DNA from 2 places in the Shewanella sp. SM32 genome. Region 2 is predicted to be linked to the other one. Evidence: riboswitches for the same ligand, from Rfam matches in the RefSeq annotation. Region 2 holds a riboswitch; the other holds the start of a gene.
What was found. Region 2 has a riboswitch for lysine ahead of L5M10_RS13255 (Na+/H+ antiporter NhaC family protein). Riboswitches for the same ligand answer to the same signal wherever they lie in the genome.
Positions count from the first base shown of each region.

Region 1: another riboswitch for lysine. It lies ahead of lysC (lysine-sensitive aspartokinase 3); the one in region 2 lies ahead of L5M10_RS13255 (Na+/H+ antiporter NhaC family protein).

Region 1 is NZ_JAKKRO010000091.1:246-11,310, forward strand. It holds partial or broken gene L5M10_RS22135 (nitrate/nitrite two-component system sensor histidine kinase NarQ) at 2-262, shown strand; gene L5M10_RS22140 (response regulator) at 255-884, shown strand; gene L5M10_RS22145 (YacL family protein) at 976-1,350, opposite strand; gene L5M10_RS22150 (zinc transporter ZntB) at 1,547-2,512, shown strand; gene L5M10_RS22155 (succinylglutamate desuccinylase/aspartoacylase family protein) at 2,615-3,736, opposite strand; gene lysC (lysine-sensitive aspartokinase 3) at 3,738-5,093, opposite strand; lysine riboswitch at 5,244-5,418, opposite strand; gene L5M10_RS22165 (DUF3293 domain-containing protein) at 5,519-5,953, opposite strand; gene arcA (two-component system response regulator ArcA) at 6,542-7,258, shown strand; gene L5M10_RS22175 (S9 family peptidase) at 7,348-9,660, opposite strand; gene L5M10_RS22180 (class 1 fructose-bisphosphatase) at 9,927-10,919, shown strand.
Region 2 is NZ_JAKKRO010000029.1:39,667-59,939, forward strand. It holds gene L5M10_RS13195 (CoA transferase subunit A) at 1-457, shown strand, start outside; gene L5M10_RS13200 (CoA transferase subunit B) at 585-1,241, shown strand; gene L5M10_RS13205 (hypothetical protein) at 1,307-1,738, opposite strand; gene L5M10_RS13210 (hypothetical protein) at 1,812-2,834, shown strand; gene L5M10_RS13215 (DJ-1/PfpI family protein) at 2,971-3,573, shown strand; gene L5M10_RS13220 (cytoplasmic protein) at 3,612-3,929, shown strand; gene L5M10_RS13225 (sulfite exporter TauE/SafE family protein) at 4,121-4,879, shown strand; gene L5M10_RS13230 (PQQ-dependent sugar dehydrogenase) at 5,050-6,261, shown strand; gene L5M10_RS13235 (transglycosylase domain-containing protein) at 6,416-9,493, opposite strand; gene L5M10_RS13240 (thymidine kinase) at 9,863-10,459, opposite strand; gene L5M10_RS13245 (multiheme c-type cytochrome) at 11,002-13,101, shown strand; gene L5M10_RS13250 (M3 family metallopeptidase) at 13,306-15,456, shown strand; gene L5M10_RS13255 (Na+/H+ antiporter NhaC family protein) at 15,601-17,169, opposite strand; lysine riboswitch at 17,249-17,445, opposite strand; gene L5M10_RS13260 (electron transfer flavoprotein subunit alpha/FixB family protein) at 17,541-18,467, opposite strand; gene L5M10_RS13265 (electron transfer flavoprotein subunit beta/FixA family protein) at 18,468-19,217, opposite strand; gene L5M10_RS13270 (H-NS family nucleoid-associated regulatory protein) at 19,528-19,920, shown strand; partial or broken gene L5M10_RS13275 (amidohydrolase) at 20,137-20,273, shown strand, end outside.

The DNA of each region.
Region 1 (11,065 bases), on a different contig from region 2:
TATAAAAGAACGAGATCAACATTTTGGCATAGGTATAATGCATGAACGAGCCAGTAAGCTTTCAGGTAAAGTCGTGTTCAGCGACAATGATTTAAAGAAATTTAAACCTGCTATGACAACCACGACTGAGCAAGGATGCAATGCACAAGACGACGCACTCAAACCTAACAGCCCATTAAACCTTGTGCACCACAGCAAAGGGTCAAGTGGCACTAGAGTGACGCTTATTTTCCCATCTCAACAGGAGCCTTCAAATGGGTAAACCTTATTCCGTACTGGTGGTCGATGACCATCCCCTCTTGCGCAAAGGCATCTGCCAGCTCATCGCTTCAGATCCTGACTTCAGCCTATTTGGCGAAGCCGGTAGTGGTTTAGACGCATTAACCGCAGTGGTCACCGATGAACCCGACATCATATTGCTCGATCTGAATATGAAAGGCATGACAGGCCTAGATACCCTCAACGCCATGCGCCAAGAAGGTGTTACCTCACGCATAGTAATTCTCACCGTTTCCGATGCAAAACAGGATGTTATCCGTTTACTTCGCGCTGGAGCCGACGGCTATTTGCTCAAAGATACTGAGCCAGATTTGCTGCTCGAAAAACTCAAAAATGCCATGCTTGGCCACAGGGTGATCAGCGATGAAGTCGAAGAATACCTTTACGAACTTAAAGATGCGACCGATGAACAAGAATGGATTTCGAGCCTAACCCCAAGGGAGCTGCAAATTCTACAGCAACTGGCGGAAGGCTTAAGTAATCGCATGATTTCAGAGCATTTACACATTAGTGAGGGCACAGTTAAAGTGCACGTGAAAAACCTACTGCGTAAAGCCAATGCTAAATCGAGAACCGAAATGGCGGTGCGCTACCTTAATAATTAAAGATACGAAAATGAGCTTGGTATCGCGAAAACAATAAAGGCAATCCCATGATTGCCTTTATGTTTTTATCAAATAGAGATTAAATAAATGATTACAAACCTTTCTCAATAAATTGCTGCCAACTCAATAGCGCCAGCTCAAAATCCTCTAGGCCACAATAAGCTTCTGACTCAGCATCATAGAGTGACATAGCCTCTTCCAATTCATATTCTTGCTCAAAACCTAAGGCATTGGCAAAGACTCGGGCCTGTTCACGCTCTAACTCTAAGGTAAAATCATTACCAACAAGACGCCATGAACCTCGTTTATCGGCTTGAATTTCTTTTATCACACCCAACACTTGCTGAATTTTAGCTAACTCAGTCCCTAATTCTTCCGTAAACCATTGCCCAAGCACTTCATGATCCATGCTAAAGCTAGCCAAAAAAGTGCCAGTTAAACTGTTACGCCGAAATTCGTATTCCATTTTATTGTCTCTTTGATCTAAGCCTACTAATGCTAATTTTAACCTATCCTTGGCTAAGTTGCTTGCATCCCTCAGCACATCAAATTTATGTCAATTCACATTTGCCTCATGTCGTTAAGCATAAGTACTGACTTCATTTTCATGACAAAATCAGTTAGTTTGTTTGGATGATTTTGAAAGTTAAATGGAATGCGATATGCACGAAGGGTTTATCTACAGTTTAGTGCTCAGCGGCGCCCAAGCGGGTTCCACCTTGAGCCTAGAACAGATCGAAAAATGGGATCCTCAGGATGGCCTACTCTGGTTACACCTTCGCTATCGTAATAAAAAGGCACGCCACTGGATACTCAATAGCGGTCTGCCTAAGGTCGAAAGTGATGCCCTACTCGCCCAAGACACTCGTCCCCGTGCAGTGATAACAGGTGAAGGCATATTACTCGCATTACGCGGCGTTAACCTCAACCCCAATTCTGCTCCAGAAGACATGGTGGCAGTGCGTATCTATGCCGATAAACAGCGGATCATTTCCACCTGCGATCGCGAGTTACAGTCGGTCAAAGATGTCGCCGAGCTGATCCTTGAGGGAAATGGGCCTACAACTACGGGGGACTTTATCGTCGCAATCTGCGAGCGACTGACCAATCGTAAAGTCGAGTTTATTGATAAATTGGAAGAACAGCTCTCTGATTTAGAAGAGCTAGTCGTCTCAGGCAATGTGAAAGACTTACGTACCGATATCGCCGAACTGCGCCGTCAAACTGTGGCCATTCGCCGCTATTTAGCCCCACAGCGCGAAGCATTCTCGAAAATGATTTCCGAGCAATTCAGCCTATTTAAAGATACTGAGCGACTCAAGCTGAGGGAAACAAACGATAAACTTATCCGCACCATTGAAGATCTCGATGCCCTGCGCGATAGGGCTAATGTGACTCAAGAAGAATTACTCAGTCAGCAGTCGGAGCAACTCAACAAACGCTTATACTTCTTATCCTTAGTGTCAGCAATCTTCTTACCGTTGGGCTTTTTAACAGGCTTACTTGGGGTCAATATTGGCGGGATACCGGGCGCGGACAACACTTGGGCCTTCGCAACCTTCTGCGGCATATTAATCTCACTCGTCGCCCTGCAAATGGCGCTGTTTTATCGATTTAAGTGGTTATAGCCACCTTAAAACAACAAAGCCAATCGATTAGGATTGGCGTTGTTTTCGCTCAGTCCCATAAACTAATTGTTATGGGCTAATGCTTATGCTCTAAGCGGGCGATTATGTCGTTGGCAACTCAAACACATGAGTCATGACTTTATAAAGCTCTGTTCCTTGGTGCACTGACGCCGAAGCAAAGTGCAAAATCGGCACGCAGTCCTGCGGCAAACTAACCGTTTTTAGCTCATCCGCCGTACCGTATAAATCCATTCGCAGCAAATTCACTAAGGGCTGCCCCGCAGCTAATGGCTCACCCACAGGTGCGAGGTATTCCACTAACCCAGCACTTGGCGCGTGATATTTTTTATAGTCTTTTAGATAACAACCAAAACGCGTCATTTTAGCGGGTGCAACGGTTTCAGCGATCACGCCTCGGTGGCTTAAATATGCCAAAATCCCTTGTGCATCAACCCGTGCATCCTCAAGGCAGACGCGCTCTTGGCTCGCCAATTCCAAGGTTAACGCTGACACTGCAACTCCTAAATCACGCCCTTGAGATTTTGCAAAATCACTCAATTGCCACCAAGGACAAAACGCAGCCTCATCCATGGCGCCACCAAAGGCATTGGGGATAATGAGCGTATAAGGGATCGACAAAAACTGCGCAGCAGCTAAGTCATATTCAGGGCAATACAAGTGCTTACAAGACTTAGGACCGGTGTGCAGATCGAGCACTATATCCGCGCCATGGGCCATAATCTGCAGGTTAACCGCAAGTCTATGACCCGTTGTGATGCCCCATTCATGCCGCAATTTTTGCTGACAGGCTTCAACCAAAGTACTGCGATAGGCTTGGAGCAGCTCGCTATCACTCAGCTTGGTATGTTCCCCATACCAAGTCGGTAAATCGATAGCATGATTCAAATACTCACGATTCCAATTCGCGCCCGTAATAGGATCAAATCGGCCAAGGGTAAACTCACCACTTTTTTGGTTGATCCCGAGTGGATTGGCCAATGGCACTAAGGTGATTTCGCCGCGGATGTCACAGTGTTCAAGCTGCTTCATCAACTGATAAATCACCGCATTCCCTTGTACTTCAGCACCGTGGACATTGGCTTGAATATACACTTTGGGGCCAGTCGCCTTATCGTCACTCGGCTTGAAATGGTAGATAGGCAAAGTGAGTGCTTGCCCTGCGGCAAGCTCCCCGATTTGCAGAGACGATGTTGTCGGCAACATATTAAACGCCTTCGAACAGATTTTGATGCAGCGATTTAACCACTTGTGCCGCTTCCGCTTCGGCCACTAACACACACAGATTATGTGGGCTGGCACCTTGGCAAATCATCCGCACATTGTGTGGCTCTAACACTTCAAATACACGGCGACAGATACCCGGTGTCGTCGCAATACGATTACCGATAATCGCCACTAAGGCCAATCCATCTTCAACTCGCACACGACAATGCTGTGATAATTCTTGCAGCAATGCCTCACTCAACAGACCTTGTCCACTTGAATCTGAACCGGTTTTATCGAGGGTTAGAGACACATTCACTTCTGATGTGGTAATCAAATCCACACTGATCTTATGTCGCGCTAATGTCGCAAAGGTTTCCGCTAAAAAGCCCTGCGCATGCAACATTTGCAAGCTGTGAAGATTTAATAGGGTTTGATCGCGGCGCAAAGCCACAGCGCGGAATACGGGCGCATCTTCCACTTGATGACGGATCCAAGTTCCGCCCTTTTCAGGCTCTTTACTTGAACCCACAAACACTTGAATTTGCTGACGAACGGCAGGAAGAATAGTCGCTGGATGCAATACCTTGGCACCAAAGGTCGCCATCTCGGCAGCCTCATTGAAACTGATCTCGGCAATCGGAAAGGCATTGGGCGCCAAACGAGGATCCGTTGTATAAATCCCCGCGACATCGGTCCAAATCTCTACCGCTGAGGCGCGTAACGCTTCAGCTAACAGTGCAGCAGAATAATCACTACCGCCGCGACCTAACGTGGTCGTTTGACCCGATTCATCGGCACCGATAAAGCCTTGTGTCACAATCACTTGCTCCGCTAACAGTGGCTGTAGATAATCACGAGCTAAAGTCGCAATCTTTTCAACCTGAGGTTCAGCGCGGCCAAAGTGGCTGTCAGTACGTAATACTCGGCGCACATCGAAGGCACTTGAGTTGACACCTTTCTCGCGGATCACCGCCGAAAACAACGCCGAAGAACATTGCTCACCGAGGGACAACAACTCATCCATAGTCGCTTTGCTGCGTTGTGATGCGAGCGCTTCACTCAATACCGACATGCGACTCAATAATTTATCTAATGCGGCGGCCACATCGTTAGGACGACCGAGCTTATCTAAAATCGCATATTGAATTTGGGCAATTTGTTTTAATCGCTGTAATCGGCCATCGTCGTTGATCGATTCTTGGGTCAATTCCACTAACAGATTAGTCACGCCGCTCGAAGCGCTGACCACGACTAAACGACAATGAGGATTAGCTAACACTATGTCTGCACAGCGATTCATAGCGTTATAGTCGGCAACTGAGGTGCCACCAAATTTTGCGACAACGAGGGACATTAGCGCACCTCCGTGAAACACGTAGGGCAACAAATAAATGCAGATTGAATAAGATATTGATTAACTAACATGATCACACTCCGAACTGACTTCGTTCGAAGAGCCTGGTGCTCAATGATAACGCACCCCAAAAGAAGGGAAACAGCAATCGTCACCAGAAGCTCTCCACCAATTACAGGTGACAATCGTCAGGATTCAGCCTGAGCGACCGACATAAACATGCAGCAACCATATCTATGCCTCGGCGTTAATCTCCCTCATCAGTCATCGCTGGAGTTTGTGCTCCTCTGACCGACTACCTAGTTAACGCTCCTCTTCTGTTCCTTTCCTAGGAAAGGGACGAAAAAAGTAGCAATAAACCCCTAATGAAGTCAATGCTAATTTCATAACAAATGAACAATTTAAATAAAATCTTTTGAAAACAACTAAATGTTCAAATCGGGTAGCTCGTATACCAGCTGCACATAATCTCTAAATTTGCCTAAACACACTTCATCATGTCCATCCAAGGTGCAAGGCACTAAGCTCACATCCCCTTGTTCGACAACATAAATCGCATATTGATTAAATTTCTTACCCAATTGCAATGCCATCGTTCTATCGATAAACACGGCCCAACTTTTTTCCATGTGGGATAAATCCGGTGCAGCGCCCACTAAAGCACGATAAGGGCTACCGAGTAATTCAATTTCACGAAGAAGTTGGCGATCGAGTAAACGGTTTTGGCTAGGAGAGAGAAGCTTTGAAGCGGGATTATGAGCGGTAATAACAGCAAAGGAAAAATCACAGGATAATGCTTGAGTCAGCAAAAACAACGGCGCTTGGTAACATTGCCACAAATTTTGAGTCGTATTGTCCATTGGTAGTCTAGTCGAAAAATGAACCCAAGCTAGTGTAGCAGAGTGATTGTAAAATCCAAAGAGGCGTGAACTGGCTCACAGGAATAAGAAATACATTAGTTATACTAATCAATAGCTAAAGTAAATATCATGGTAAAAACCCCTGCTCACCTAAAATTTGTTAACATTTCATTTGTTAACAAATGACTAAAACGAGTACAATGTACGTACTGGTGAGTTGAAACAGATTGAGCAAGATGCTTATCGTTCAATACAGTTTGTTACATATATCGCTTAAAGTAACGTGAACTGACCGGGCATCTGTTTAAAATCTGTTCTACATTTGATTTGTCTTTTAAACATTTAAAAAAAACAATAGTTAAGGAACTTATTCTAACTATTGCTTATCGAAGTTGATACTGATTACGTTTTCTCGTATTACACTTAAACGTGCACTTAATCTACATCCAGATATAGATGTCACCGTAAAGATTTTCCTTTTGAGCACAAAGCAGTTCAAGGAAGTATCAACGCTTTTATGAATATAAGAGCCCGAAGTAAGTTGCTCTTATTGGTTAGTATAAACTGATTAAAATTTAGGTAAATAATATGCAAAATCCGCACATTCTGATCGTTGAAGATGAAGCCGTTACCCGTAACACGCTGAGAAGTATTTTCGAGGCAGAAGGGTATGTGGTAACTGAGGCCAATGATGGCGCAGAAATGCATAAGGCTATGCAGGAAAACAAAATTAACTTGGTCGTTATGGACATTAACTTGCCAGGTAAGAATGGTCTATTGTTGGCACGTGAACTACGTGAAATCAACAACATCGGTCTTATCTTCCTGACAGGTCGTGACAACGAAGTCGACAAAATTCTTGGACTTGAAATTGGCGCGGACGATTATATTACCAAGCCGTTCAACCCACGTGAATTAACGATTCGTGCTCGTAACCTTCTGACTCGTGTCAACAGCGCTGGCGCTGAAGTCGAAGAAAAGAGCTCAGTAGAATACTACCGCTTCAATGATTGGAGCTTAGAGATCAACAGCCGTTCATTAGTGAGCCCACAGGGTGAATCTTACAAACTGCCACGTAGCGAGTTCCGCGCTATGCTGCACTTTGTTGAAAACCCAGGCAAAATTTTGACTCGTGCCGATCTACTGATGAAAATGACTGGCCGTGAACTTAAGCCACACGATCGTACTGTAGACGTGACTATCCGTCGTATCCGTAAGCATTTCGAAAGCTTGCCAGATACGCCAGAAATCATCGCGACTATTCACGGTGAAGGCTATCGTTTTTGCGGTAACTTAGAAGGCTAATCGCCCGCTAAGCGACATCCGCATTAATTGGTTTGATAAGAATCTATTCACAAAAAACCAGATCCTAGGATCTGGTTTTTTTATGCCTACTATTTGGCGTTTTTCAACTGCCTATCTAGGAAATCTGCCAGTGAGCGATATAAGTGATTACGCACTTTCTCGCCACGCATCGAATGTTTAGATCCAGGATAATCGATCATCTGGAACAACTTGCCTTCATCCTGCAGTGCTTTATAAACCCGAGTGCTGTTTTCAAACAAAACGTTATCATCAGCCATACCGTGATACATCAACAGACCCGATTGATAGTTTTTCACATAGGGAAACACGCTGCTGGCTTCATAACCCTTTTCATTCCCCTCGGGATGAGCTAAATAACGCTCAGTATAATGGGTGTCATATAAGCGCCAGTCGGTGACAGGAGCCCCCGAAATCGCGGCTTTAAAGTAATCGGGTGCCTTAAATAGACTCATCAAGGCCATGTAACCGCCGTAGCTGTGGCCGTAAATCGCCACATTATCGGCATCGATAAATGGCAGACTGCGCAAATAGTCCACTCCCACTTTTTGATCCTTGACTTCAGCTTCGCCCAAATGACGGTAAATCACTTGCTCGAACTTTGTGCCCCTGTGGGCACTGCCGCGGTTATCCAACTGGAACACCACATAGCCTTGTTGCACCAGATACTGGGTAAAGTAGTCCTGCTCGCTCCAACTGTTGGTCACTAACTGTGCGTGCGGCCCACCGTAAACCCGCACTACGACAGGGTATTTCTTGCTCGCATCGAAGGGAACAGGTTTGAATAAACGGGTTTGTAACACTTGGCCATCTTCGGCTTTCAGTTCACCAAATTCAGGGATTTGCCACAGACCCGCATAGTCATATAAAGGATGGCCTTGCTTGACTTCATTTTGCTCAACCCAAGCCAGTTGCTGGCCCTTGTCACCGTGTAAACTGATCTGCGGTGGCTGAGATAAGCTATTGAAATAATCCAGATACACACTTTGATTGTCGGCAAACACAGGATCGTGCATGCCCGCTTGCTTGCTTACCCGCTCAACCTTGCCACCCGCTAAAGGCACGCGATAAAGTTGTTTCTCGATTGGCGTATCTTTGCGGCCAGTGAAATATACCCAACCAGCGGTTTCATCTATGTATTCCAACGCATCGACAGCCCACTCGCCCTGAGTCAATTGGGTTTTAAGTTTGCCTTTTAAGTCAAAAAGATACAGATGATTAAAGCCGTCACGCTCAGATGCCCAAATAAAAGCCGATTGCTGTTTTAAAAAGTGCAGATCGTTATTGAGGTTCACCCAAGCGTTACTGCGTTCTTTCACTAAGGTTTTTGGCTTAGTCAGCGAGTCTAACGCCACCAGTTGCAAATCTAGCTTATGTTGATCGCGGCTCTGCCACTGGAACGACAAATGTTTGCTATCGGGCAACCAATCGACCCGCGGCAGGTAAATATCTTTGCTCTTGTCTTCGTTGCTCTCTTCGCGCAGGGTCACCCAATTGATAGCCTTATCTTTTAACGTGACCACACCGAGGGCGATATCGACGTTGTTTTTGCCGGCATAGGGATAGCACTGCTCAGTAAGTTTAATACCATCAGCATAGATTTCGTTACGGGTTACTTGCTCGACACCGGACTCATCAATACGGGTAAAGGCGATGGCCGATTCATCGGGCGCCCACCAATAACCTGTCATGCGATCCATTTCCTCCTGAGCGACAAACTCGGCCATGGCATTTTTAATAGCCCCGCCGCCATCGCTCGTCATAGCTTGGAGTTTTTTGGTCGCCAGATCTAACACATACAGATTTTGATCCCGCACGAAAGACACAAAATGCCCCTTGGGCGATAAGCGTGCATCTGTAGCAAACCCTTCGCCAATCGGCAATTGAGTCACGTTACTATCGGTAAGAGAAAAATAATACAGATTACCAGCAGCCGGAATTAATAGCGCTTGGCTATCATCGGCCCAGAAGTACTCCATAATGCCTTCGCCATAAATACGTTGGCGTTCGCGGCGGGCCTTTTCTTCATCGGATAATTCATTGCTTGCCAACTTATCGGCATTGAGCAATAGGCTAGATTTGCCCGTCTTTACATCCATCTGCCAGAGATCATAAAAGTTTTGATTGTCTTTACGGCCCGCAAGATAAGTGACGCGCTGACCATCGGGTGACAGTTTCAAACCACGAGGACTGGTGCCCGCTAATGCGGGCGAGGCATTCATTCGCTCAATCGTCAGTGGCAGTTTGCCGCCTTCCATTGCAAAAGCTGGGGTAATTGAAAACATAGCTGTCGAAATCATGGCCATTTGGCTCGCTATCAGTAGGGGAACGGCGCGCACCTTAAGTGAGCACGCAGGGAACCAAGTTAACCTATTTTTAATCATTATTATTCCTTGGGAGCATAATCGCCTAAGATGTCAGCGATTAAAAACAAGCCGACATTGTGCCAGAGGCCGCCTATAAATAGAAAGAGCATACAATATGCCGATACAAATTAGGCCCTTGCGCCAAGCTCAATCCAAATAATCCCCAAAAGCCCTAATATTCGCTAAAAGCATCAGCAACATCGCTGAAATTGTCGACTAACTGAGTTATCATTCGCGGCAAATAACGAAATTGACCTCATTGTTGAACCTCTAAAGGACATAACATGCAGACTCTGGCCCAGCACCTGACCTCACAGGCAGTGAACGACTCCCTCTCCCACCTAATTTTAACCTTAGCCGACACCTCAAAAGCCATTAGCCATGCCGTTCGCCACGGTGCACTTGCGGGCGTGTTAGGCGCGACTGAGCAAGAAAACGTCCAAGGTGAAACTCAGAAAAAACTGGATATTATCACCAACGACATGCTCAAAGATGCCTTAAAAGCTGACGGTACAGTGCGCGGTTTAGCGTCGGAAGAAGAAGATCATGTGGTTGAAGTCAGCCAAAATGGTCAATATCTGGTGTGTTTCGATCCACTTGATGGCTCATCTAATATCGATATCAACTCGTTAGTCGGCACCATTTTCTCCGTCCTGCCCGCCCCTGCTGGCGAGCTGACTGAAACTAGCTTTTTACAATCTGGCCGCGCCCAATTAGCCGCTGGTTATGTACTTTATGGTCCATCAACCATGCTGGCATTAACCACAGGCCAAGGCGTGCAACTGTTTACTTTGCACCCAGAAACCAATGAGTTTTTACTGACGAATGCCGCCATGAGCATTAGCCCAGACACAGCCGAATTTGCCATTAATATGTCGAACCAGCGTTTTTGGGAAGCGCCAATGCAAACCTATATTGCCGATTTACTGCTCGGTAAAATTGGCCCACGCGAAAAATCATTCAACATGCGCTGGATTGCGGCCATGGTTGGCGATGTACATCGCGTGCTATCCCGTGGCGGTATTTTCACTTACCCAACCGACAATAAAGATCCGAAAAAGCCTTACAAACTGCGTTTAATGTACGAAGCCAACCCAATGGCCTTCTTAGTCGAACAAGCTGGCGGCAAAGCCTCAACGGGTTATGAAACCATTTTAGATATTCAACCAACTCAAATTCACCAACGTGTTGCCGTCATCCTAGGCAGTAGCAACGAAGTCGACGCTTGCCTGAGCTATCACGGTATTGATTACAGTGAAGAACCAAGTCTGGACTAAGCAGAATCGCTTAGATTCTGATTTTTAGGATAAAAGCCACTGACCACAGTGGCTTTTTTGTTGTCGCGTAATGCGACATTTTGAGTTGTGATTGCGAAATCAGGGATCTGTAAAGTTTTAGCGATGGGTTTCACATTTGGAGTTTA
Region 2 (20,273 bases):
AAACGCCACTTTCGAGCAACAAATGCTCTCTGGCGAACTGAACGTGATTTTGACTCCCCAAGGCACGTTAGCGGAAAAAATCCGCGCTGGCGGCGCAGGTATTCCGGCATTTTTCACCGCGACGGGCTACGGCACGCCAGTCGCTGATGGTAAAGAAACCCGCGAAATCAAAGGTCGCCATTACGTGTTAGAAGAATCGCTGACCGCAGATTTTGCCTTAGTGCGTGCATGGAAAGCCGATACCATGGGTAATTTGGTGTTCCGTAAAACCGCCGCCAACTTTAACCCTATGATGGCGACCGCGGGCAAAATCACTGTGGTTGAAGCCGAGTTTATTGTTGAGCCGGGTGAGCTAGACCCAGATCATATCCACACGCCGGGCATCTATGTTGACCGCGTTATTCAAGGCACGTTCGAGAAACGTATCGAGCAACGCACGGTAAAAGCCGCGAAATAAAAGGCGCTGGCAAAACCTTAAAACACAGTTAACGCAATTGGCACTTAGCTCCCTAAAGTTAAAACTAAGGGTAAAAACCTAAGAATAAAGACCAAAGCGTCAAAGCCAAATAGAAAGGATAGATATCATGGCATTATCAAGAGAACAACTGGCTCAGCGCGTCGCCAAAGAATTAAAAGATGGCTACTACGTTAACCTCGGCATTGGCATTCCAACACTGGTGGCCAACTACATTCCCGAAGGCATGGAAGTCATGCTGCAATCAGAAAACGGCCTACTCGGCATGGGTGAATTCCCCACCGAAGACACCATAGATCCCGATTTAATCAATGCGGGCAAACAAACCGTTACCGCAGTCAAAGGCGCCTCGTTTTTCTCATCGGCGGAAAGCTTTGCCATGATCCGTGGCGGCCATGTGGACTTAACCGTGCTCGGCGCCTTTGAAGTCGATGTGAACGGCTCTATCGCCTCATGGATGATCCCCGGCAAACTCATCAAAGGCATGGGCGGCGCGATGGATTTAGTCGCGGGCGCCGAAAACATTATCGTGACTATGATGCACGCCGATAAATACGGCAATTCTAAGCTGCTACCCGTGTGCGAATTGCCGCTAACAGGTTACGGCTGCATTAAACGCGTCGTCACAGATTTAGCCTTTATCGAAATCAAAGATGGCGCTTTCCATCTACTAGAGCGCGCGCCAGGCGTCAGCGTAGAAGAAATCGTCAGCAAAACCGCCGGCAAATTAATCGTGCCAGAGCATGTACCAGAAATGGTGTTTTAAGCGTTCTCTAAAATGCGCAAGTAACGTATAGCGGCTAAGGTTGAAACTCAAGTTAGTTTGAAGCTTTAACCTAAAGAATTTTGAGCGTTAACCGACGTTTTACGATACCAACAAGGCCCAAAAAATGATTCTGGGCCTCGTTGCTTTTGTTCTCCCCACGAAGCGGAGAACCATGAGTAAAATTCACCACCAGCTTGTTCACTACAAACCTTGTTTTCTGTGAGCTTTTGCAGTCTAGGTACTTTTTGAGAGCTTATCGCCATAAACAGCACTAATGCTCTGGCGACACGCCGTAAACCCATCCTTGGGGGCTCAACGAAAAAGTCCCTTTTTCCGATGGTCGCCAACGCAAGAGTGCGGTTTCCTCCCCATCCCAGCATATTCAATAATGAACAATGTCGCGCATTAAACTGATAACACCATATGTTAGCAAGGTTCTTTGCTGGCGAATGTGTGTTCACCATCGCTACAACGGAGTCGCTTAATGCTTGCTTCAAAAGTGCTACAGATAGTGATATTTAGCGCCGTTGCGGTAAACTTGCCGCAGCCTAAATAATAAGGATGCTCAAGATGTTAGCCAAGTTTCTCAATAAGCGCAGTCGCAGTCGTAAACATATGCGCGATTATGCCAAAAACGTCTTTGAATATGACCAGTATTTACTGACCGATTATATCGACAGTGGGATGACAGATGGTTTCGAGAGAGTGAAACAATATCGTGAGTTTGATGAGGATTTTCGCCAGTGGGAATTATTTGGAGCTGAGTTTGGTGTACCCGAGTGTCATTGGGGCTATGTAGCCCAACTTACCTATATTGAATCGGGCTTGCTTGAGCCTAAGCCGCTTATGTGCTCGCTTGCTTACGGTTATTTTGCAACCGCCATTGATTACTATAAATATTGCTCATCGCTAGAAAAAACTGGCGGGATAGCAAACGCTATGTGGTCTACAATCAGCGTGTTTCGGCTTGTGCTGATGCTGTTAGCTGGGCTTAAACGCGAGGCGGACGAGCTGTACCACGCTGATGCAACCGCGCGGCGTTCGGGCTGGATTGTTCGCTCCCATGGCTTTATTGGCGATTTTTTGGTGCTGCTGTATGGCCGTTATCTGGGGCATATCGAGCCGCCTTTTACCACTGAAGTGCAAGTGACACTGCGAAAAACAGCTCCTTTCTCCTATGCGTCATTTTTAGATAACTGGGATACACAGGATATCGAATTCATCAGCACTATGCTGCAAACCCTCTGCGATGATCAGGTAGAACAAGCGATCATCGGGGATAAAAAGTGTTTTTTTGAGTTCCACAATGGACATCTATCATACATACCGTTGACGGCGTTAATGCTGCTAAAGCTTCGTGACCTCAGGGGCTTGCCTAATCCGCAGTTCAGTCATCCGGCCTTTGGCGATATCACAGCTTTGTTTGAACAAGTCTGCACAGCGTTTAGCGACTATGTCGCAGCAGAGAAGATCCTGCGGATTGAAGATGCAGCCGATGAAGTGTTAACCAACACATTAACCAGAATGCAAAGCCAAGATTTTGATGCCCATGCTATTTTCGCCAAGCGACTGCCATCGTTTAGTGCTGGTTAAGATTTTGATTAACCAAATTTTCATAAAAAATGGATAACCAATAAAATCATGATTCTATTCATATTGAGGACCCAAGGCTTAAGGTTGAGCATATTCAAGCCTTAAGTCATCCACAATACAAGCCAGAGGAAAGCTTATGTACCAGATTGCGATTGTGATATTTGATGAATTTACCGATATCGATTTCTTCTTAATGCGCGATATTCTCGGCCGTACAAAAACCGATTGGACAGTAAAAGTTCTCGGGACAAAGCCTAGCCACAGGTCGAGTTTGGGGATGATGGTTGCAACCGATGGTCATGTGGCCGAAGTCGCTGATGCAGACGTGGTATTATTCAGCAGTGGTTACAAAGGCGTACCTGCGGCACTTGCTGATACTGAGTTTATGTCCGCCCTTAAATTAGATCCCACACGACAATTGCTTGGCAGTATCTGCGCGGGGTCATTCTTCTTTGCCAAATTAGGGCTACTCGACAATCTCTCGGCAACGACTCACCCCGATGCAAAACCTGCCCTAGTTGCCATGGGCGTCGATGTAGAAGACTGCGCCCTCGTGATTAATGGCAATATTGCCACTGCGGGCGGCTGCCTTTCCTCACTCTATTTAACCGGCTGGGTTGCGGAGCGTTTATTCGACAGTGCGAAACGCCGCGAAATTCACAGGCAGCTTATTCCTGCCGGGCAAACAGATATTTTTGAAGCATTAATCCAATCCTCCATCTCCGCGGCCATTCGTTAAAAGTGATGTAGATACTCTCGATGAATGAAAAAGATCCCATGATAAAACTTAAAAATCTTCTCGAGGCTATAAAAGCCGAGCATCAAATAACCACCCAGAATGAGCTTGTGGCTTTGCTATCGCAAAATGAATTACTCATTCAGCAAATCCAAGCTGCTGATGCGCAGTATTGGGTCAATTTTGCTAAGAATACCTTCGATGGTTGGTATTGCATTCGAACACCTATGCTCAGTACCTTTCATGTTTACTACCAAGAACGTGGGCAAAACTGTTGGGGAGAAGATGTTTTTACCGAGCAAAGTGAAGCCATAGCAGCGGTTATTTTTATGTCTGGTATTTGGGACCAAGTCCCCTAGCACTAAGCAAATTAAAGCCTGCTCACTCATCCTATATTTTCACCTTCACGAATGGCGATATGTAACGAATCATTACGCGACTTTCAATATCGAAATCATCCTGTTAGGGTGAGTGCTTAGATTGACTCATAATAACAGACACATTTTTAGCGCTCTGTTTAACTCTCTCATTGTCCAAAGGAGCGGTATCTATGGACTGGCTTATTATTGCACTCGCGGGCTTTTTAGGCGGCATGCTCAATGCGGTTGCCGGTGGTGGCAGTTTTATTACCCTTTTAGCGTTAGTGTTTGTCGGTGTTCCACCGATTGCGGCGAATGCCACGGGGACAGCCGCGCTGCTGCCCGGTTATATCGCCAGCGCATGGCGTTTTAGAAAGGATATCGAATATCCGGCGAGTCTCAGCCTTAAAAATCTGATCTTAATTGCTTTAATTGGCGGCAGTATTGGCGCGGGTATTTTGCTGACCACCAGCGAGCAAGTCTTCGCAAAGCTGATCCCTTGGCTGATTCTACTGGCCACCGCGGCCTTTATTGTTGGCCCTTGGTTGCTCAAACGAAGAATCGCTGAGCAAGGCGAAAACACCTCTACGCCAATGTTAAGTCCGATGACGGCACTGATAATGCTGTCGGCTGTGTGTATCTATGGCGGTTATTTTAATGGTGGCTTAGGCATCATACTACTCGCAAGTTTTGGCCTGATGGGGCAAACCAATCTACATGGGATGAACGGACTTAAAAATCTGATTTCAGCCCTGCTCACCGCCATCGCCGTTGTGGTTTATGCCGCGGGTAATGTTATCGATGGGCAATATCTGTTGCTGCTTGCCGTTATGGCGATTGTCGGTGGTTATGTGGGGGCGGCGCTGGCCTACCGTATTTCACAGCACTTGCTACGCGGTTTTATTGTGATCGTCGGTTTAGCAATGGCCTTAGGCTTTTTCATGCGCTAGTTTTTCATGCGTTAGTTTTCATACGTTAGGCTTTTGATTTGTGAAGCTTAAGCTCATAAAAGCTGGACAGACGAGTTTTCAATACAAGGTCTCACCGATAAATTGCCCTTATGTGACTGACTTGTTACTCTGATCCATCCTATAGGAGAACACTGTGTTTAAGAATAGCGATGAAACTGATGACCTTGAAGCTGAGTACCTTGAGACTGAGTAAATTAATGCCAAAGACCTTGAAGCTAAGCACCTTAAATCTTGCCCTGTGTCTTATTGTATGCTCACCTGCTTTTTACACCGAAACCGCTAGCGCAGCGACCATTAGCGTCAAAACGGAAACGGGTAATATTCAGGTAAAAACCATAGCCCAAGGGTTAGAGAATGTCTGGGGTATGGCATTTTTACCCGATGGCAGTATGCTAGTGACTGAACGTGCGGGCAGAATGCGCATTGTCAGCACCGCAGGCAAAGTGGGTGAACCCTTAACAGGTTTACCGCCTATGTATGCCAAAGGTCAAGGTGGTTTACTTGATGTCGTGCTTGCGCCAGATTTTGCCAGCAGCAAAAAAATCTATTTCAGTTATTCAGAACCCGCTAAAGGTGATGCAAGCGAACTCAATAGCACAGCGGTCAGTTTTGCCACGCTCAATGGTAACAAGCTTGAAAATCTCACCCGCGTTTTTAGTCAACAACCCAAAATCAACAGCGGCCACCATTTTGGATCTCGTTTAGTGTGGGCGCCTGATGGCACTTTGTTTATCACACTCGGCGATCGCTATAGCGAAAAAGATAGCGCCCAAACATTGGACAATCATTTAGGCAAAGTGGTGCGTATTCATGCCGATGGCTCAGTGCCTAAGGATAACCCCTTCGTCAATACGGCGGGCGCCTTACCCGAGATCTGGTCTATTGGTCATCGCAATATGCAGGGCGCGGCGATTAATCCCATCAGCAAAGTATTGTGGACGGGCGAGCATGGCCCCCAGGGCGGCGATGAACTCAATATCGACCAAGCGGCTAAAAACTATGGCTGGCCAGTGATTACCTATGGTGAGAATTATGGCGGCGGCAACATCGGCGAAGGTACCCATAAGGTGGGAATGGAGCAACCCGTCTACAAATGGGTTCCCTCTATTGCCACGGCGGGCTTTATGTTTTACACAGGCGATAAATTTCCACAGTGGCAAAATAATCTGTTACTCGCCAGCCTAAAGGAAAAAACACTGGTGCGTTTAGTGCTTGATGGCGACAAGATAATTAAAGAAGAGCGGCTGCTGAAAACTGAATTAGGGCAAAGATTGCGCTCAGTCGTGCAAGGGCCAGATGGACTGATTTATCTCGTAACCGATGAAGCTAAATCAAAAATTTACCAGTTATCGCCGCAGTAATCTTAATCACTGCACTTTTATCACAGTGCTTTAACTAAACCATGTTAACCACAGCAATAAACTCAATCGATAGAGAATTTAAGCCTTAAAACGACAAAGAGTGTTCATCAGGAACACTCTTTGTCGTTGGCGTGGCACTTATTAATTCATGCCTTTATTCGTTCACCACACACATGCCCTGCTCGGTTTGTACATAGGGAGCTAAAATAGGCATCATGCCCTTCATCACCTGCAATGGCAGCGCCGAGGTAAAACTAAAATCATCGGATTTACTGCCTGGCACGAAGGCGGTCAAAGTACCGAAGTATTTGTCACCTAGATAAAACACGAAGGTCGCGGTGCGGTTCATCGCCGTAGTCGCCACTTTTTTACCTTGCTGCATCTGAGTCACAATACGGTTATCACCGGTGCCGGTTTTCCCGCCTATGGCTAACATGCCACCTTTTTCATCGGTAAAAATGCCCTTTAAACGACGTGCGGTGCCGTTTTGCACTACGTTCGCCAGCGCTGCTTTTAAGGCTTGTGCTACTTCATGGCGCATTACCCGCTCACCTTGGGTGTTCTGATTCTGCAATCTCACTTCATAGGGCGTATCTGCGGCGAAATGCAGCTGATTGATACGCACTGTGGGCAAACGATAGCCGTCGTTTTGAATAATGCCCATCAGCTCGGCTAAGGCTGCGGGTCGGTCACCCGAGCTACCCAGTGCTGAGCCTAAGGATGGCACCATAGAATCAAAGGGATAACCTAAACGCGCCCAACGTTGATGTATGTCGAGGAAGGCTTCAACTTCAAGCATCACTTGCACTCGTACATCACGGGCGTTTTTATGCCGCGTCCTAAACAACCAACGGTAAACCTCTTGACGTTGTGCTTCACTCGCCTGCTTAACATCGTTCAAGTTGGCATCAGGATTATGATTAAGGTAATCCAGCACCCACAATTCTAAGGGATGCACCCGTGCGATATAGCCTTGATCTGGCAAATTATATTTATCCGGACCGTACTTGTTATATAAGCTCTTAATACGACCATCGGTATAGCTCACCTGCGGCAATCTTTGCTTCAAGAAAGCCTTAAATGACGCCATAGATTCATCGGGCAGTAAATAGCGATACGCTGCCGTCAACTGCTGCTCCGACTGGGACAAACCGTCAAAAAACATGTCGAAACGCTCATTCGCAGCCACTTTTTTGTACTTACGATAAAACTTAGTAACGAAGGTATTACCTTCTCTATCAGCAAATACTCGCAGATATTCGTCACGGCGCGGATCTTTATCATTACGCAGCAACTGGGCCATATTGCCCTCGTTTTGCATACTACTGCTGTAATTCACGATATCGCGCATGAGGCGCACAAACGGCAAGTTAACCGAATCCTGCAGGGCTTGGTAAAGTGTTGGCGTTTTTAAATCTTCTGTTTTTTTAAAGTTATTAAATACATGCAACCCGCCACCGGTAAAAAATTGTTCACTGGTTGAGGCCGAATATTCTCGCTGTAACGCCGCATCTAACATGCGATCTAAACGTCTGTCGGGATTCAAAATCAAGTAATCAATCGCCCAACGGGTTAAATGATCCCTTGGTTCGATAATGATGGATTCCAATTCAATCCCATGTTTCTTGGAATACTTGTCGTGGATCTCGGCAATGATTTCTAAGTAGGTCGCCATCACCCGCAATTTAGCGGTTGAGCCCAATTCCAACTTACTGCCCTCGTTAATATCAAAAGGCTGATCGGTGCTATCCGTCTGCACTCTAACTCGGTTGGCGGTCTCAGTGCGCTCATAAAGCGTAAAGCTATACAGTACGTTTTGCAGTTGACTTGGGTCGAGTAACCGTTCGCCAAGCAGACCCACTTTCTCCGCGGTAGGCACTTGCGCCAGACTTCGTAAGTAGTGACTGACTTTCTGCTGTAAGTCACTGTGTAAGCTACTATTGACCGTCAAATCGAGCCTGTCTAAATCATACAGCCCCACATTTAACATGCCTGCGGTGCGAATGCGAACTGTGTTCACGCCCTTATCTGCGCCAGATTGGGTATTACGCTGCGGCTTGGCGACCTTAAACTGCAATTTCTGCGCGAGTGCAGCATCACGTAGGCCACGATCAATCAAATAATACTGGCCGAGTAAACGGATATGGCTATCGACTAAGTTTTCAAGATCTTCATGACCTTGCAATAGATAGTAGGACGGACGACGTTGGGCGATCATCAAGGCAACCACTTGTCGGAATACTTGTCCGCGCTTGGTGGCATTACCTTTGATCTGCGGCGATGCTAACAGCTTGTTTGCAGTATCGAAATCGGTACCAAACCACGCCCACAGTCCATCACCAATACCATGAACTTCACCATGATTTGGCGCCGAAGATAATGGAACGGTATTCAGATAATCTTGAACGATGCGCTTACGAGCAGGTTCAGTGTTTTCACCTTGTTGATACACGCGCACACTGGCCGAGCCAATTTGCAGTAACTTATCCTTAATACTTAAGGTTAAACCTTGGGAAGAATGGCGGAATTTCTCAATCTGAGTCGCGAGTGTACTGCCACCCGCGGTAGAGACATTCATACCAACCATTTCAGCAATTTGGCTCATGCCTGCCACCACAAAACGTGGCCAGTCGATCACAGGATTGAGTTTCTCTTCCGTCGTCCATAACTCGCGGTTTTCAATAAACAGTAAAGTATTAACGATTTCATTGGGGATCTTATCGTCGTCCTGATAAACCCGTTTAGGATAGGCAAATTCGTATAAATCGGTATTGCGGCAATCGAGCAGCGTCAACCCAGATTGGGCCTTTTCATGGTAAGGCGGAAAAAATCCAAGTTGAGCGTATTCCTGCAACGCTGGCGAAAACGCCACTTGTTGCGTTATCTGAAAATTCCGTTGCAATAACCTATCAATATACTGAGGTAACTTACTGTAGCCATGGCGCTCATCAAAAGGACCATAACTAGGATAAATAACCGCTTGGCTCGGTGAGCTTTCTAATTCATAGGTGAGCGTCTTAGCATATTGATTGATGAATTTTGCTTGATAAAACGAAGTTTTAACCTCAAGTCCAATCAGCAATGCAGCGCAGCAAATCAGAATGAAAAATAAGAACCAGACCCTGCCCTTTGATCTGGCTTTACGCGGCGGCTTAACCTTAGCTTTAGGCTCAGGTTGTGGTGGACGAGGACGATAATTTTCGAACTTCATCTCTGATGTGGAATTAGGCAAAACAGCTCCAAAAAAACACTAAAATATTCATCTTTCATGCAACTCAGCAAATCCGTTGCCACTCAGTAAAGCAAGATATCAAACTCATCTAGCCATTATCCGGCTCTATTAATTAGTCTTAGTACCCATTATGTTCCACACTTTATCAAACCTAACTTCACTGTAAAGAAGGGTGCCTGTGACCCACAACCGCCACTAATCAATACTAATGTTAAGCTGATAGTACATTTTGCCAAATATTAATTTGTTGATATCAAGGTATTTTCAGCGATTAAGGCAACAGACAGTATGACTTAAAAACAAAACGAGCTAATTTAAGTCGCATAAAAAGAATGAGTCGCTCAATAATTACACGCTATTAACGAAGCCTCATCCCACATATTCATGCGCATCCCAGATAAATTCACGAAAATGCTTGCGACAGACAGACTCGTAACTTTCATTACCGCCAATCGCCACTTGCTCACCCTCGCGCATCACCTTGCCTTCACCATCAAGACGCACCACCATGTTAGCCTTACGCCCACAATGACAAATAGTCTTCAACTCAACTAATTTATCGGCCCAAGCTAATAAATAATGACTGCCGCTAAAAAGTTCGCCTTGAAAGTCCGTTCTTAGGCCATAGCAGAGTACAGGAATATCAATATTATCGACCACATGCGTCAGCTGCTTAACCTGTTCTTTACTCAAAAACTGACACTCATCCACCAGCACACAGCTTAATGGCGTGGCTTGATGCACATCGCTAATCATTTGAGTCAAATCATCTTGGCTACTAAATACCTGTGCTTCGGTTTCAATGCCAATACGCGAGGCCACTTTACCTTTGCCATATCTGTCGTCTATGGAGGCTGTCATGACCAAAGTATTCATACCGCGTTCACGGTAGTTATAGGATGACTGTAATAGGGAAGTGGATTTACCCGCGTTCATTGCCGAATAATAAAAATACAATTGAGCCAAGACTTATACCCTTTAAAAAACGTTAGCGCTTACGCGTCTGCTACCAGAGCCAAATTGAGCGCTAGTCTAACATTGCGCTTCACATCAGAACACTAGCAGCCGCTAAGCTTTTATCATGAAATTCTGCAATGACACCAACTTATCAATCATTTTAATCCCCAATCGCCTCCTGAAATATTTCTAGTCCACTTCATTTAATACTCCTCCCTGCAAAAAACATAAAAAACGCCCCGATGCCGTTCAATTGTTAATGAAAGCTTAACTGAAACTTAAATGTTGTTTCGTAAGGAAAAATTAGTAAAAGTTAAATTTAAAAAGTGCGATCTACCTCCAAAGTAATAGGTATAAATGGGCTTGCGCTCAAAAAACAAACACAAATTTAACAGTAATATTTCATTCGAGACAAAACGTGCTCAATTAAAAAAAGAAAAGTATTCGATAGCTTGCAAATTGAGACCAACGGTCAAAGCACTAATCTACCCTGCAAACTTTAGTGCTCCACTCCGTCCTTTATTCGCATATTGGATCAAATGGAGATTATGATGAGAATTTTCACCTCTAGAAAACTGGCATATTTAGTTGCCTTAGCACTAACTGGCGCCCTTGTTGGCTGTGGCGATGATGGTAAAGATGGTGTAGATGGAGCACCAGGAACGCCCGGTATCCCTGGAACACCCGGTGAACCTGGAACACCCGGAGAGCCTGGAACACCGCCCCCAGTCACCAGTTCTACTATGACTAACGTCAAAGTGATCAACTATAGCTTTGGCGAAGGCAGTATCACTTACGAATTTGAAATTACAGATGAAAACAATAACCTAATCAACGGACTGTTAAATGCTCAAGCCAAAGTGGCTGCACTAACAGATAAAGGCTTCATCACTAACCGCACCGAAGCTGATAAAAATGGTGTTGCAGATAACGTCCATATTGGCGGTGAAGCAACTCAAGCAACCGTCGGCGCTGAATTGACCGCTTTAGCTGATGGTCATTACCAATTTAAAGTACCAATGAAAGGGGTTAATCCAAGCACTGAAGGTATTGTTTGGTTACGTGTCGGTGGTAATAATGGTATTGCGACCTCTAAACCTCTGGTCGTTAACAAACCTGAAGGCACCCATTCAACCACAACTGATAGTTGTTACTCTTGCCATATCGACTACTCAACAAGCCCTCGTCGTCATGCAAGCTATGTCGCTACTGGCATGGACAGCGAAGTCACCTTCGTGGAAGGCTGTTTAGTGTGTCACGGTTCAGTTAGCCGTGCAGTTGTCAATGCTGAAGGTTTCTCTACGGGTGGCTATGCGACAAACACCCTATCTAAAATTGGTCATATCAATCACCAAGATTTTACTAAAGACTTTTCAGTACAAAACTGTACATCTTGTCACGTTGAAGCACCTAAAAACATCAACGTAGCTGGACCAGGTTGTATTGATTGCCATGACAGTGGTGGCGTACCAGGGGCTATTATCCCAAGTAATGGTGCGGATCTGCGCATTATGCACGAAAGCAAAGCGGGTATAACCGAACGCCAAGCGATTCGCGCTAAGTATAAATTAAGTCTATCAACACCTGTTAAAGTAGATGATATTTCTACCAAGACAGACCACTATGCGCCGACAGGTGCTGCGGCAGCAGTAACCGCCCCAGGCTGGTGTACAACACTGACAGTGAAAGACACCGATGGTAACGTCTTTAGCATTAAAGACAACTTTAACTATTCTAGCCCGCTAGTATATGACGCTAAGAAACCCGTAGTTTATGCGGGCGCTTATTTACATTCCTATGAAAATGGCAGCTTAGTGGGTCGCCCAGGTAACCGTACTAACTACTACTATGGTTACAACACTGACGGCACTAAAAATATCTGTCATTTACTGACAGATATCAGCGCAGTGAATGCTAACTATGTTTATTCTGCCCGCGTGACATTCAGTACCGCTGGTTGGATGGAATATGATGGCAAGCAACGCTACCAAAGTAATGGCAGCCTAAGAGCGACAGGTTATGATGGTTCTATGGGCATATCCTTTACGGCTTACTCAGATGTCGTTAACCCTGTCACCACTCAAAAGGTCTCTGGCTTCGAACGTCGTGAGATAGCGAGTACTAACAGCTGTACTACTTGTCACAACGATGCCACTGCGTTCCACAAAAATGGTGCCTTCGATGAAGGTGGTAAAGCTTGTATCGCCTGCCATGACAACGGCATGGAACGTACTTCAGCAGCCTTAGGCGCAGGTTTTGGTCCTATGGTGCACAGCTGGCACTGGGGTAATGGCGCTAAAGTCGGTGAAGTTAAAGCTGATGGAACTCAAGCGCAAACCGCTAACGGTGCAGGCGCGATTGAAGCCTCTACTAGCTGCGTTGCCTGTCATGAAAAAGCGATTGATTTAAGCAAAGTGCCAAATCAATACATCGCTGAGCCAGGTAGCAAAATGACAAGCCCAGTCACCGCTAACTGTTATGCCTGCCACACTAGCGATTCAGCTAAGGCGCATATGGCAAGCAACGGTGGTGAAATCAGCATACCAAAGGTTGCTGACTGGTTTAAACAACCGACCTCTGAATCCTGTGCAGTATGTCATGACACAGGTAGAAGTTCTGGTATTGATAAATACCACAAGTTTACTCGCTAATTAATCATCTCATCATCGCGTGATTAAGAAGTAAGTAAAAAGCGGTACCTATTTTCCCTGCAAGGAAATAGCCAAAGGAGTCTCGCTAATGCGAGGCTCCTTTTTTACTTAGACATTACCCGATAACAAGCCATTTTCAGTCCTATTTAAGTTACTAACGTTACAGTCCTAAAAAAACAACAATTCAAAGGAAGTCACTCAATTATGCGTAAAAGTTTTATTGCCATCGCCATCGGCGCCACTCTCACCGCCGGATTCATGGCAGGTTGCAGCAGCACAGAAACTAAAGCACCTAACGTTATCTCGGTACAAACCCAAAACCCGCTGTTCCAAGCCAGTAACCTGCAGTATCAAGCCCCTGATTTTAGCCTCATCAAGAATGAGCACTTCGCGCCAGCCCTAGAGCAAGGCATGGCAGAGCAGTACCAAGAAATTCTCGCAATAGCCAATAATCCGGCAGCAGCAACCTTCGATAATACGATTGTGGCTATGGAGAAAAGCGGCGCCCTACTCAACCGTGCATCAAGCGTGTTTTATAATTTAGCAGGGTCAAACAGCAATCCAGAACTGCGTAAAATCCAAGGCGAAATGGCGCCAAAAATGGCGGCCCACTCAGATAATATCAACTTAAACCCAGCGCTATTTGCCCGTATCGAAGCCATCTATAACGACCGCACCAACTTAGGGTTAACCCCAGAAGCCGTGCGTTTGGTTGAGGTGTATCACCAACGCTTTATCATGGCTGGCGCTAAACTTACCGATGAACAAAAAGTTAAAATCCGCGCGTTAAATGAAGAACAATCAACACTAACGAATGAGTTCTCTCAGCGTTTATTACGCTTAACCAAAGAAATCGCCGTTGTGGTGGATTCAAAAAGTGAACTTGCTGGATTAACCGACGGTGAAATAGCTTCAGCCGCGAACGATGCCAAAGCGGCCGGTCACGATGGCAAGTATCTGATTAACATCACCAACACCACTCGCCAACCTGTGTTGGCATCACTGGAAAACCGTGAGCTACGCCAGCGTATTTGGGAAGCCTCAGCGAACCGTGGCTTAACTGGTGAAAACGAAACTGCGTCACTCGTATCTCGTTTAGCGAAACTCAGAGCCGAGCGCGCAACACTATTAGGCTATGAAAACTGGGCAAGTTATCGATTAGCACCGCAAATGGCCAAAACACCCGAAGCGGTTTACAGCATGTTTGGTTCAATGGTGCCTGCGGTAGTTGCTAACACAGAGAAAGAAGCGGCCGACATTCAAGCCATGATCACTAAAACCGGTGGGAAATTTGAACTGGCACCGTGGGACTGGGAGTTTTACGCAGAAAAAGTTCGCCAAGAAAAATACGCCCTCGATGCCAATAGCATTCGCCCATACTTCGAGTTTAACCGTGTGCTCGAAGACGGCGTATTCTACACACTCAAAGAACTCTATGGCGTCACCTTAAAACCACGCCCAGATTTACCGGTTTACCATCCCGATGTGAAAGCCTACGAAATGTTTGATGCCGATGGCTCAAGCATGGCCATTTTCTACGCCGACTATTTTGCCCGTGAAGGTAAACGTGGTGGCGCTTGGATGAGTTCGTTCGTCGGTCAATCCTTCCTCGAAGGCACTAAACCTGTGGTCGTCAACGTGATGAACATAAAGAAAGCGCCCGAAGGTCAACCCACATTCGTCAGCTATAACGAAGTCACCACTATGTTCCATGAAATGGGTCACGGCACCCACGGCATGTTCTCTAAAGTGACTTATCCAAGTCTGGCGGGCACCTCGGTTTCACGCGACTTTGTCGAATTCCCATCGACGTTTGAAGAAGATTGGGCCGCCCATCCAAAAGTGTTAGCGAACTACGCGAAACACTATGAAACAGGCAAACCCATTCCCGATGAACTGCTGCAAAAACTGCTGAAATCAGGCAGCTTCAACCAAGGCTTTGACACTCTGGAATACATGGCCGCCGCATTAGTAGACATGGAATGGCATTCATTAAGCCCAGATACGCCGCTGCAAGATGTACCAACCTTTGAAGCCAATGCCCTGAAAAAGCACGGCTTAAACATCAGTGCCGTACCTCCGCGTTATAAGTCGACCTATTTTGCCCACGCCTTCCCCGGCGGTTACTCGGCAAGTTATTACGCTTATATGTGGAGTGAGATTTTAGCGGCGGATGCGTTTGCTTATGTACAAACCCAAGGCGGGCTCAATCGTGAAATAGGCATGAAGTACCGCAAAACGATCCGTGAAGTGGGTAATAGCATAGCGCCAATGGACGCCTACAAAAACTTCCGCGGACAAGAACCCACCACAGAAGGCTTACTTAAACGCCGCGGTCTAGATCAAGCACGCTAAGCTAAGAGTTGATAGCCTTAATGCGATAGGCTATAGATAAAGACAAACTCAGCCTTAACCAAAAAAATCAGCCAGCATAATGCTGGCTGATTTATTTTGACTTATTTGTCGTGAACGTTTGCAGTGAAAGGTTTCAATTAACGTCTAGCTAATTGCGCCTTTAGATTTGATTTTAAGTACGATAATACTGATCACAAATGCCACACTACAAGCCACTAAACCCGCGACAACAGACTCGGTAAATCCAAGTGCCACATAACCCACTAAGCTAATAAACGCCGCAATAAGTGCATAAGGTAGCTGAGTCACCACATGGTCGATGTGGTGGCAACTGGCGCCCGTAGACGACAAGATAGTCGTGTCGGAAATTGGCGAGCAGTGATCGCCAAATACAGCCCCCGCCAGCACAGAGGCAAGCATAGGCAACATCATGCCAGTGTGACTTCCCATCGCCATATCAGCAGCAATCGGCAACATGATCCCGAACGTACCCCAGCTAGTACCGGTTGAGAACGCGGTAATACCTGCTAGCACAAACATTAAGGCGGGTAAAAACGCGAACGGAATATTTCCTGTTGCTAAACTCGCCATAAACTTACCGGTTTCGAGTTGACCAATCACACCTGCGATTGTCCAAGCAAATAACAGGATGTAAATCGCCGGCAGCATAGAGCGAGCGCCCTGCACTATACCTTTGACTATCATCAATTTCTCAACGCCTTGCACTAAATTCAATATCAGCGAAACCGCTAGACCAATTAATGCACCAAAGAAAAGTGATGAACTGACATCGGTTTTCTCAAAAGCAGAAATAATATTAAATTCAATCCCTTCCGCCGCGAGTACTTGAGCGCCACTGTTAATCATGAAATAGAGGGTTGCAAATACCAACACGGTAATAGGCAGGAACAAACCTAAAATCTTACCGGTTTCGGCTTCAGGTAAATCCGCGTTCGCCCCAGGCGGTAATCCTTTAGACTCATCGTATAAATTACCACGTTGGGCATTGAGCTCATGCTCACTCATTGGCCCAACATCTAATCCCATAAAGACAACAAAAAGTAATAATAACAAGGAGAAGATTGCGTAAAAGTTCATCGGGATCATTTGAATAAAAATACTCAAATGACCCGTATCAGCAAAACCATGGGCAGTTAATATCCCGCCAATGAGTGCGATAATATAAGCGCCCCAGCTCGAAACTGGAGATATAACGCACACAGGCGCCGCAGTAGAATCTAATAAATAAGCTAACTTAGCGCGGGAAACATAATAACGATCGGTAACAGGTCGAGCGACCGAACCAACAACTAAACTATTGAAATAATCATCAATAAAAACTACACAACCTAAAAACATAGTCAATAGTTTAGCATCACGTTTATTACGTATATGTAAACGAGCCCAATCGGCAAAAGCCCGCGCGCTGCCACTTACGGTAATTAACGCTGTAATCATTCCCAGTACAATTAAGAAACCGAGAATATATAAGTTCCACGAATTTAGACCTTTATCAGTCCAAAAAAGCCCTTTAACGCCATTAAATACAAACTCACCCGTTGCTAAAGGTGAAAATTGATTGAGCAATAAAGCACCAATTAAAATACCTAACCCCAAAGAAAGCAGTACACGGCGAGTCAAGATCGCCAACACGATAGCCACCGCAGGCGGCAACAAGGAAAGTGCCGAATCGGCATAATTCATAACAGTCATTGATTATTATCTTCGTTAAATACGAATGGAGGGCGACTGAACTGGTGGGAAAAGGCAATAGATACCCAAGGTCACCTGTCCTATCAGTAGCGCTCCATAGTAACTATTCCCAATATCCATATCGGAAAATACTATGGCAGTGCTGCACCTATTAGGTACAACCCCAGCAGTTGATCGTGATAAATCGAACCACTTCGGCACCAAATCCTTTCGCAATCGATCAACGGAATCACCCTACTGATCACTACTAATATTTGGCGCGCCTCTACTTCTAAGAACGCCCTTGCACGGGCGTGAGGCACATAAAAACATAAGCGGCTTAGCAGATGCTACCGCAAAGCCACTTAATGTGACCTAGATCACAGATAAAATCAACTGAGACTTGTAATCAGCTCAGGAACCGCCTCAAACAGATCTGCAACGAGTCCATAATCGGCAACTTGAAAAATCGGCGCTTCAGGATCTTTGTTGATTGCAACGATGACTTTAGCGTCTTTCATGCCGGCTAAATGTTGAATCGCGCCAGAAATACCGACGGCAATATACAAGTTTGGCGCAACGATTTTACCGGTTTGACCCACTTGTAAATCGTTAGGCACAAAACCTGCGTCAACTGCAGCGCGTGATGCGCCAACTGCTGCACCGAGCTTGTCAGCAAGTTGCTCTAACATGCCGAAGTTTTCACCACTGCCCATGCCTCGGCCGCCAGATACAATAATGCCAGCATTGCCTAACTCTGGACGGGCAGAAACTGTCAGCGATTGAGAAACAAACTGAGTTCTCGCTTCAAACACTTTATCGAGTGTCGTCACAGCCGCACTGTTACCTTCTGGCGCAGCGTCAAATGCACTGGCGCGCACTGTCATCACTTTAATGACATCATGGCTTTGCACTGTCGCTAAGGCGTTACCCGCATACACAGGGCGCACAAAGGTATCGGCATTGACGACGGTAATAACTTCTGAGATTTGCGCGACATCTAATAATGCCGCAACGCGCGGAAGCGTGTCCTTACCTAAACTTGAAGCCGAGGCCAGAATGTGACCATAGTTTGGCGCTAAGTCCACCAGCAATTTGGCAAAATTTTCTGCTAAATGCGCTTCATACACGCTGGCATCGGCAACGAGTACTTGGCTAACGCCTTGTAGTGCCTGTGCCGCTTGGACAACCGCGCCACATTGGTGACCCGCAACTAAGACATGTACTTCATCGCCTATGGCACGGGCGGCGGTAACAATTTTTGCCGTATCGAGTTTCAGTGCAGCATTATCATGTTCAGCTAATACTAAAATGGCCATTTAGATCACCTTCGCTTCATTTTTTAACTTTTCAACTAGCTCAGCTACCGACGCTACCATGATGCCCGCTTTACGTTCAGCTGGCGGAGTGACCTTCACAATCGTTTGGTGACTCTTTAACGTCACGCCTAAGTCTGCCACAGTAAATACTTCTAATGGCTTACGCTTGGCTTTCATTATGTTAGGGAGTGAAGCGTAACGGGGTTCGTTCAAACGTAGATCAGCGGTCACGACAGTAGGTAAAGGCAGCTTGAGAGTTTGCATGCCGCCGTCAATTTCACGGGTGACTTGTAATGTATTCGCTTCTAATTTGATTTCTGAAGCAAAGGTCGCCTGTGGCATATCCATTAACGCGGCAAACATTTGGCCAGTTTGGTTATTATCACCATCGATGGATTGCTTACCAAAAATCACCAGCTCTGCTTGTTCTTTGTCTTGTACCGCTTTGAGCAATTTGGCGATAGACACTGGCACGAGCTCTTCTTCAGTATCGATATGAATTGCACGATCTGCGCCTAATGCAAGCGCGGTACGCAGTTGTTCCTGCACGGCTTTATTACCAATACTGACAACAACCACTTCAGTAGCGCTACCCGCTTCTTTTAAACGAACCGCTTCTTCTACTGCGATTTCACAAAAAGGGTTCAACGCCATTTTTAGGTTTGCAGTGTCAACACTTGTATTGTCAGCTTTGACCCTGACCTTCACATTGGCATCAACAACGCGCTTAACGGGCACCAATACTTTCATAGGGTTTCCTTCCTACACTTTCATGTACATGGACAAAACATTGGTTAATACCAATGCAGGATAGAGCAACTTTACGTCCTGTTAACGTTAACGTCAACCAAAGTCAAACGCCTGTTTGTATTTTTTAATCCGCTGCAACGGCCACTTTTTTGGACACTTATTTGAGGGAATAAGAAAAGTTCAAAAAATAAATAATATTTAATTTCCTTAAAACGCATAATTTTATTTGATTCGAGCTATATTAGTTTCTATCATTTAGGTGTTGTTCACCATTATCCTGTATTAAAAATAGAGTGGGACGAAAATAGATATGAGCGAATTTTTAGAGATATTAACTCACGGCCGTCGTTTTAAAGCTGCAGTAAAAGAACTTAGCGTTGAAGAGTTACGTGATTTAGCCGACAAATTAGATAAAATTTTAGTAGAACGCGAGTCTATGGCTGAGGAAGAAGAACAAGCCATGGCAGCTCGTAATGCTAAGATTGAAGAAATCCGTCAACAAATGGAAGCCGTTGGTTTATCAATTGATGACTTAGGTGGCGTAGCTGTTAAAGCTGCTGCGAAGAAACGCGCTCCTCGTCCAGCTAAATACCAAATTGAAGTTGACGGTGAAATGGTTCAATGGACTGGCCAAGGCCGTATGCCTACCGTATTTAAGAACGAGATCAACAAAGGTCGTTCTATGGAAGATTTCTTAATCTAATCCAACCAAGTGTGATGGCGCTAATTTGCCAACACCAGTTTGCATAAAAGCTCGCATTAATTGCGAGCTTTTTTATATCCATCAATCGTTTCAAACTTAAACAACAGCCGTTAATTCCGCACCTCACTCCCGCTCAAATTACGTTACAATTCAGCCTTAGTATTTACATCTGCTTTCAGTTACTCTTTGTTCACCCTCACTCGATTGAATAAAATAATGCAGATAAACAATAAGATAATGATAAGCTGCAGCATAATCGCTAGCTTAGTATCACAAACAACATTTGCCCAACTCAATACTGGAACAACATCCAGTAAACTCACTGCATTTACCCATGCTGAATTAATTATTGC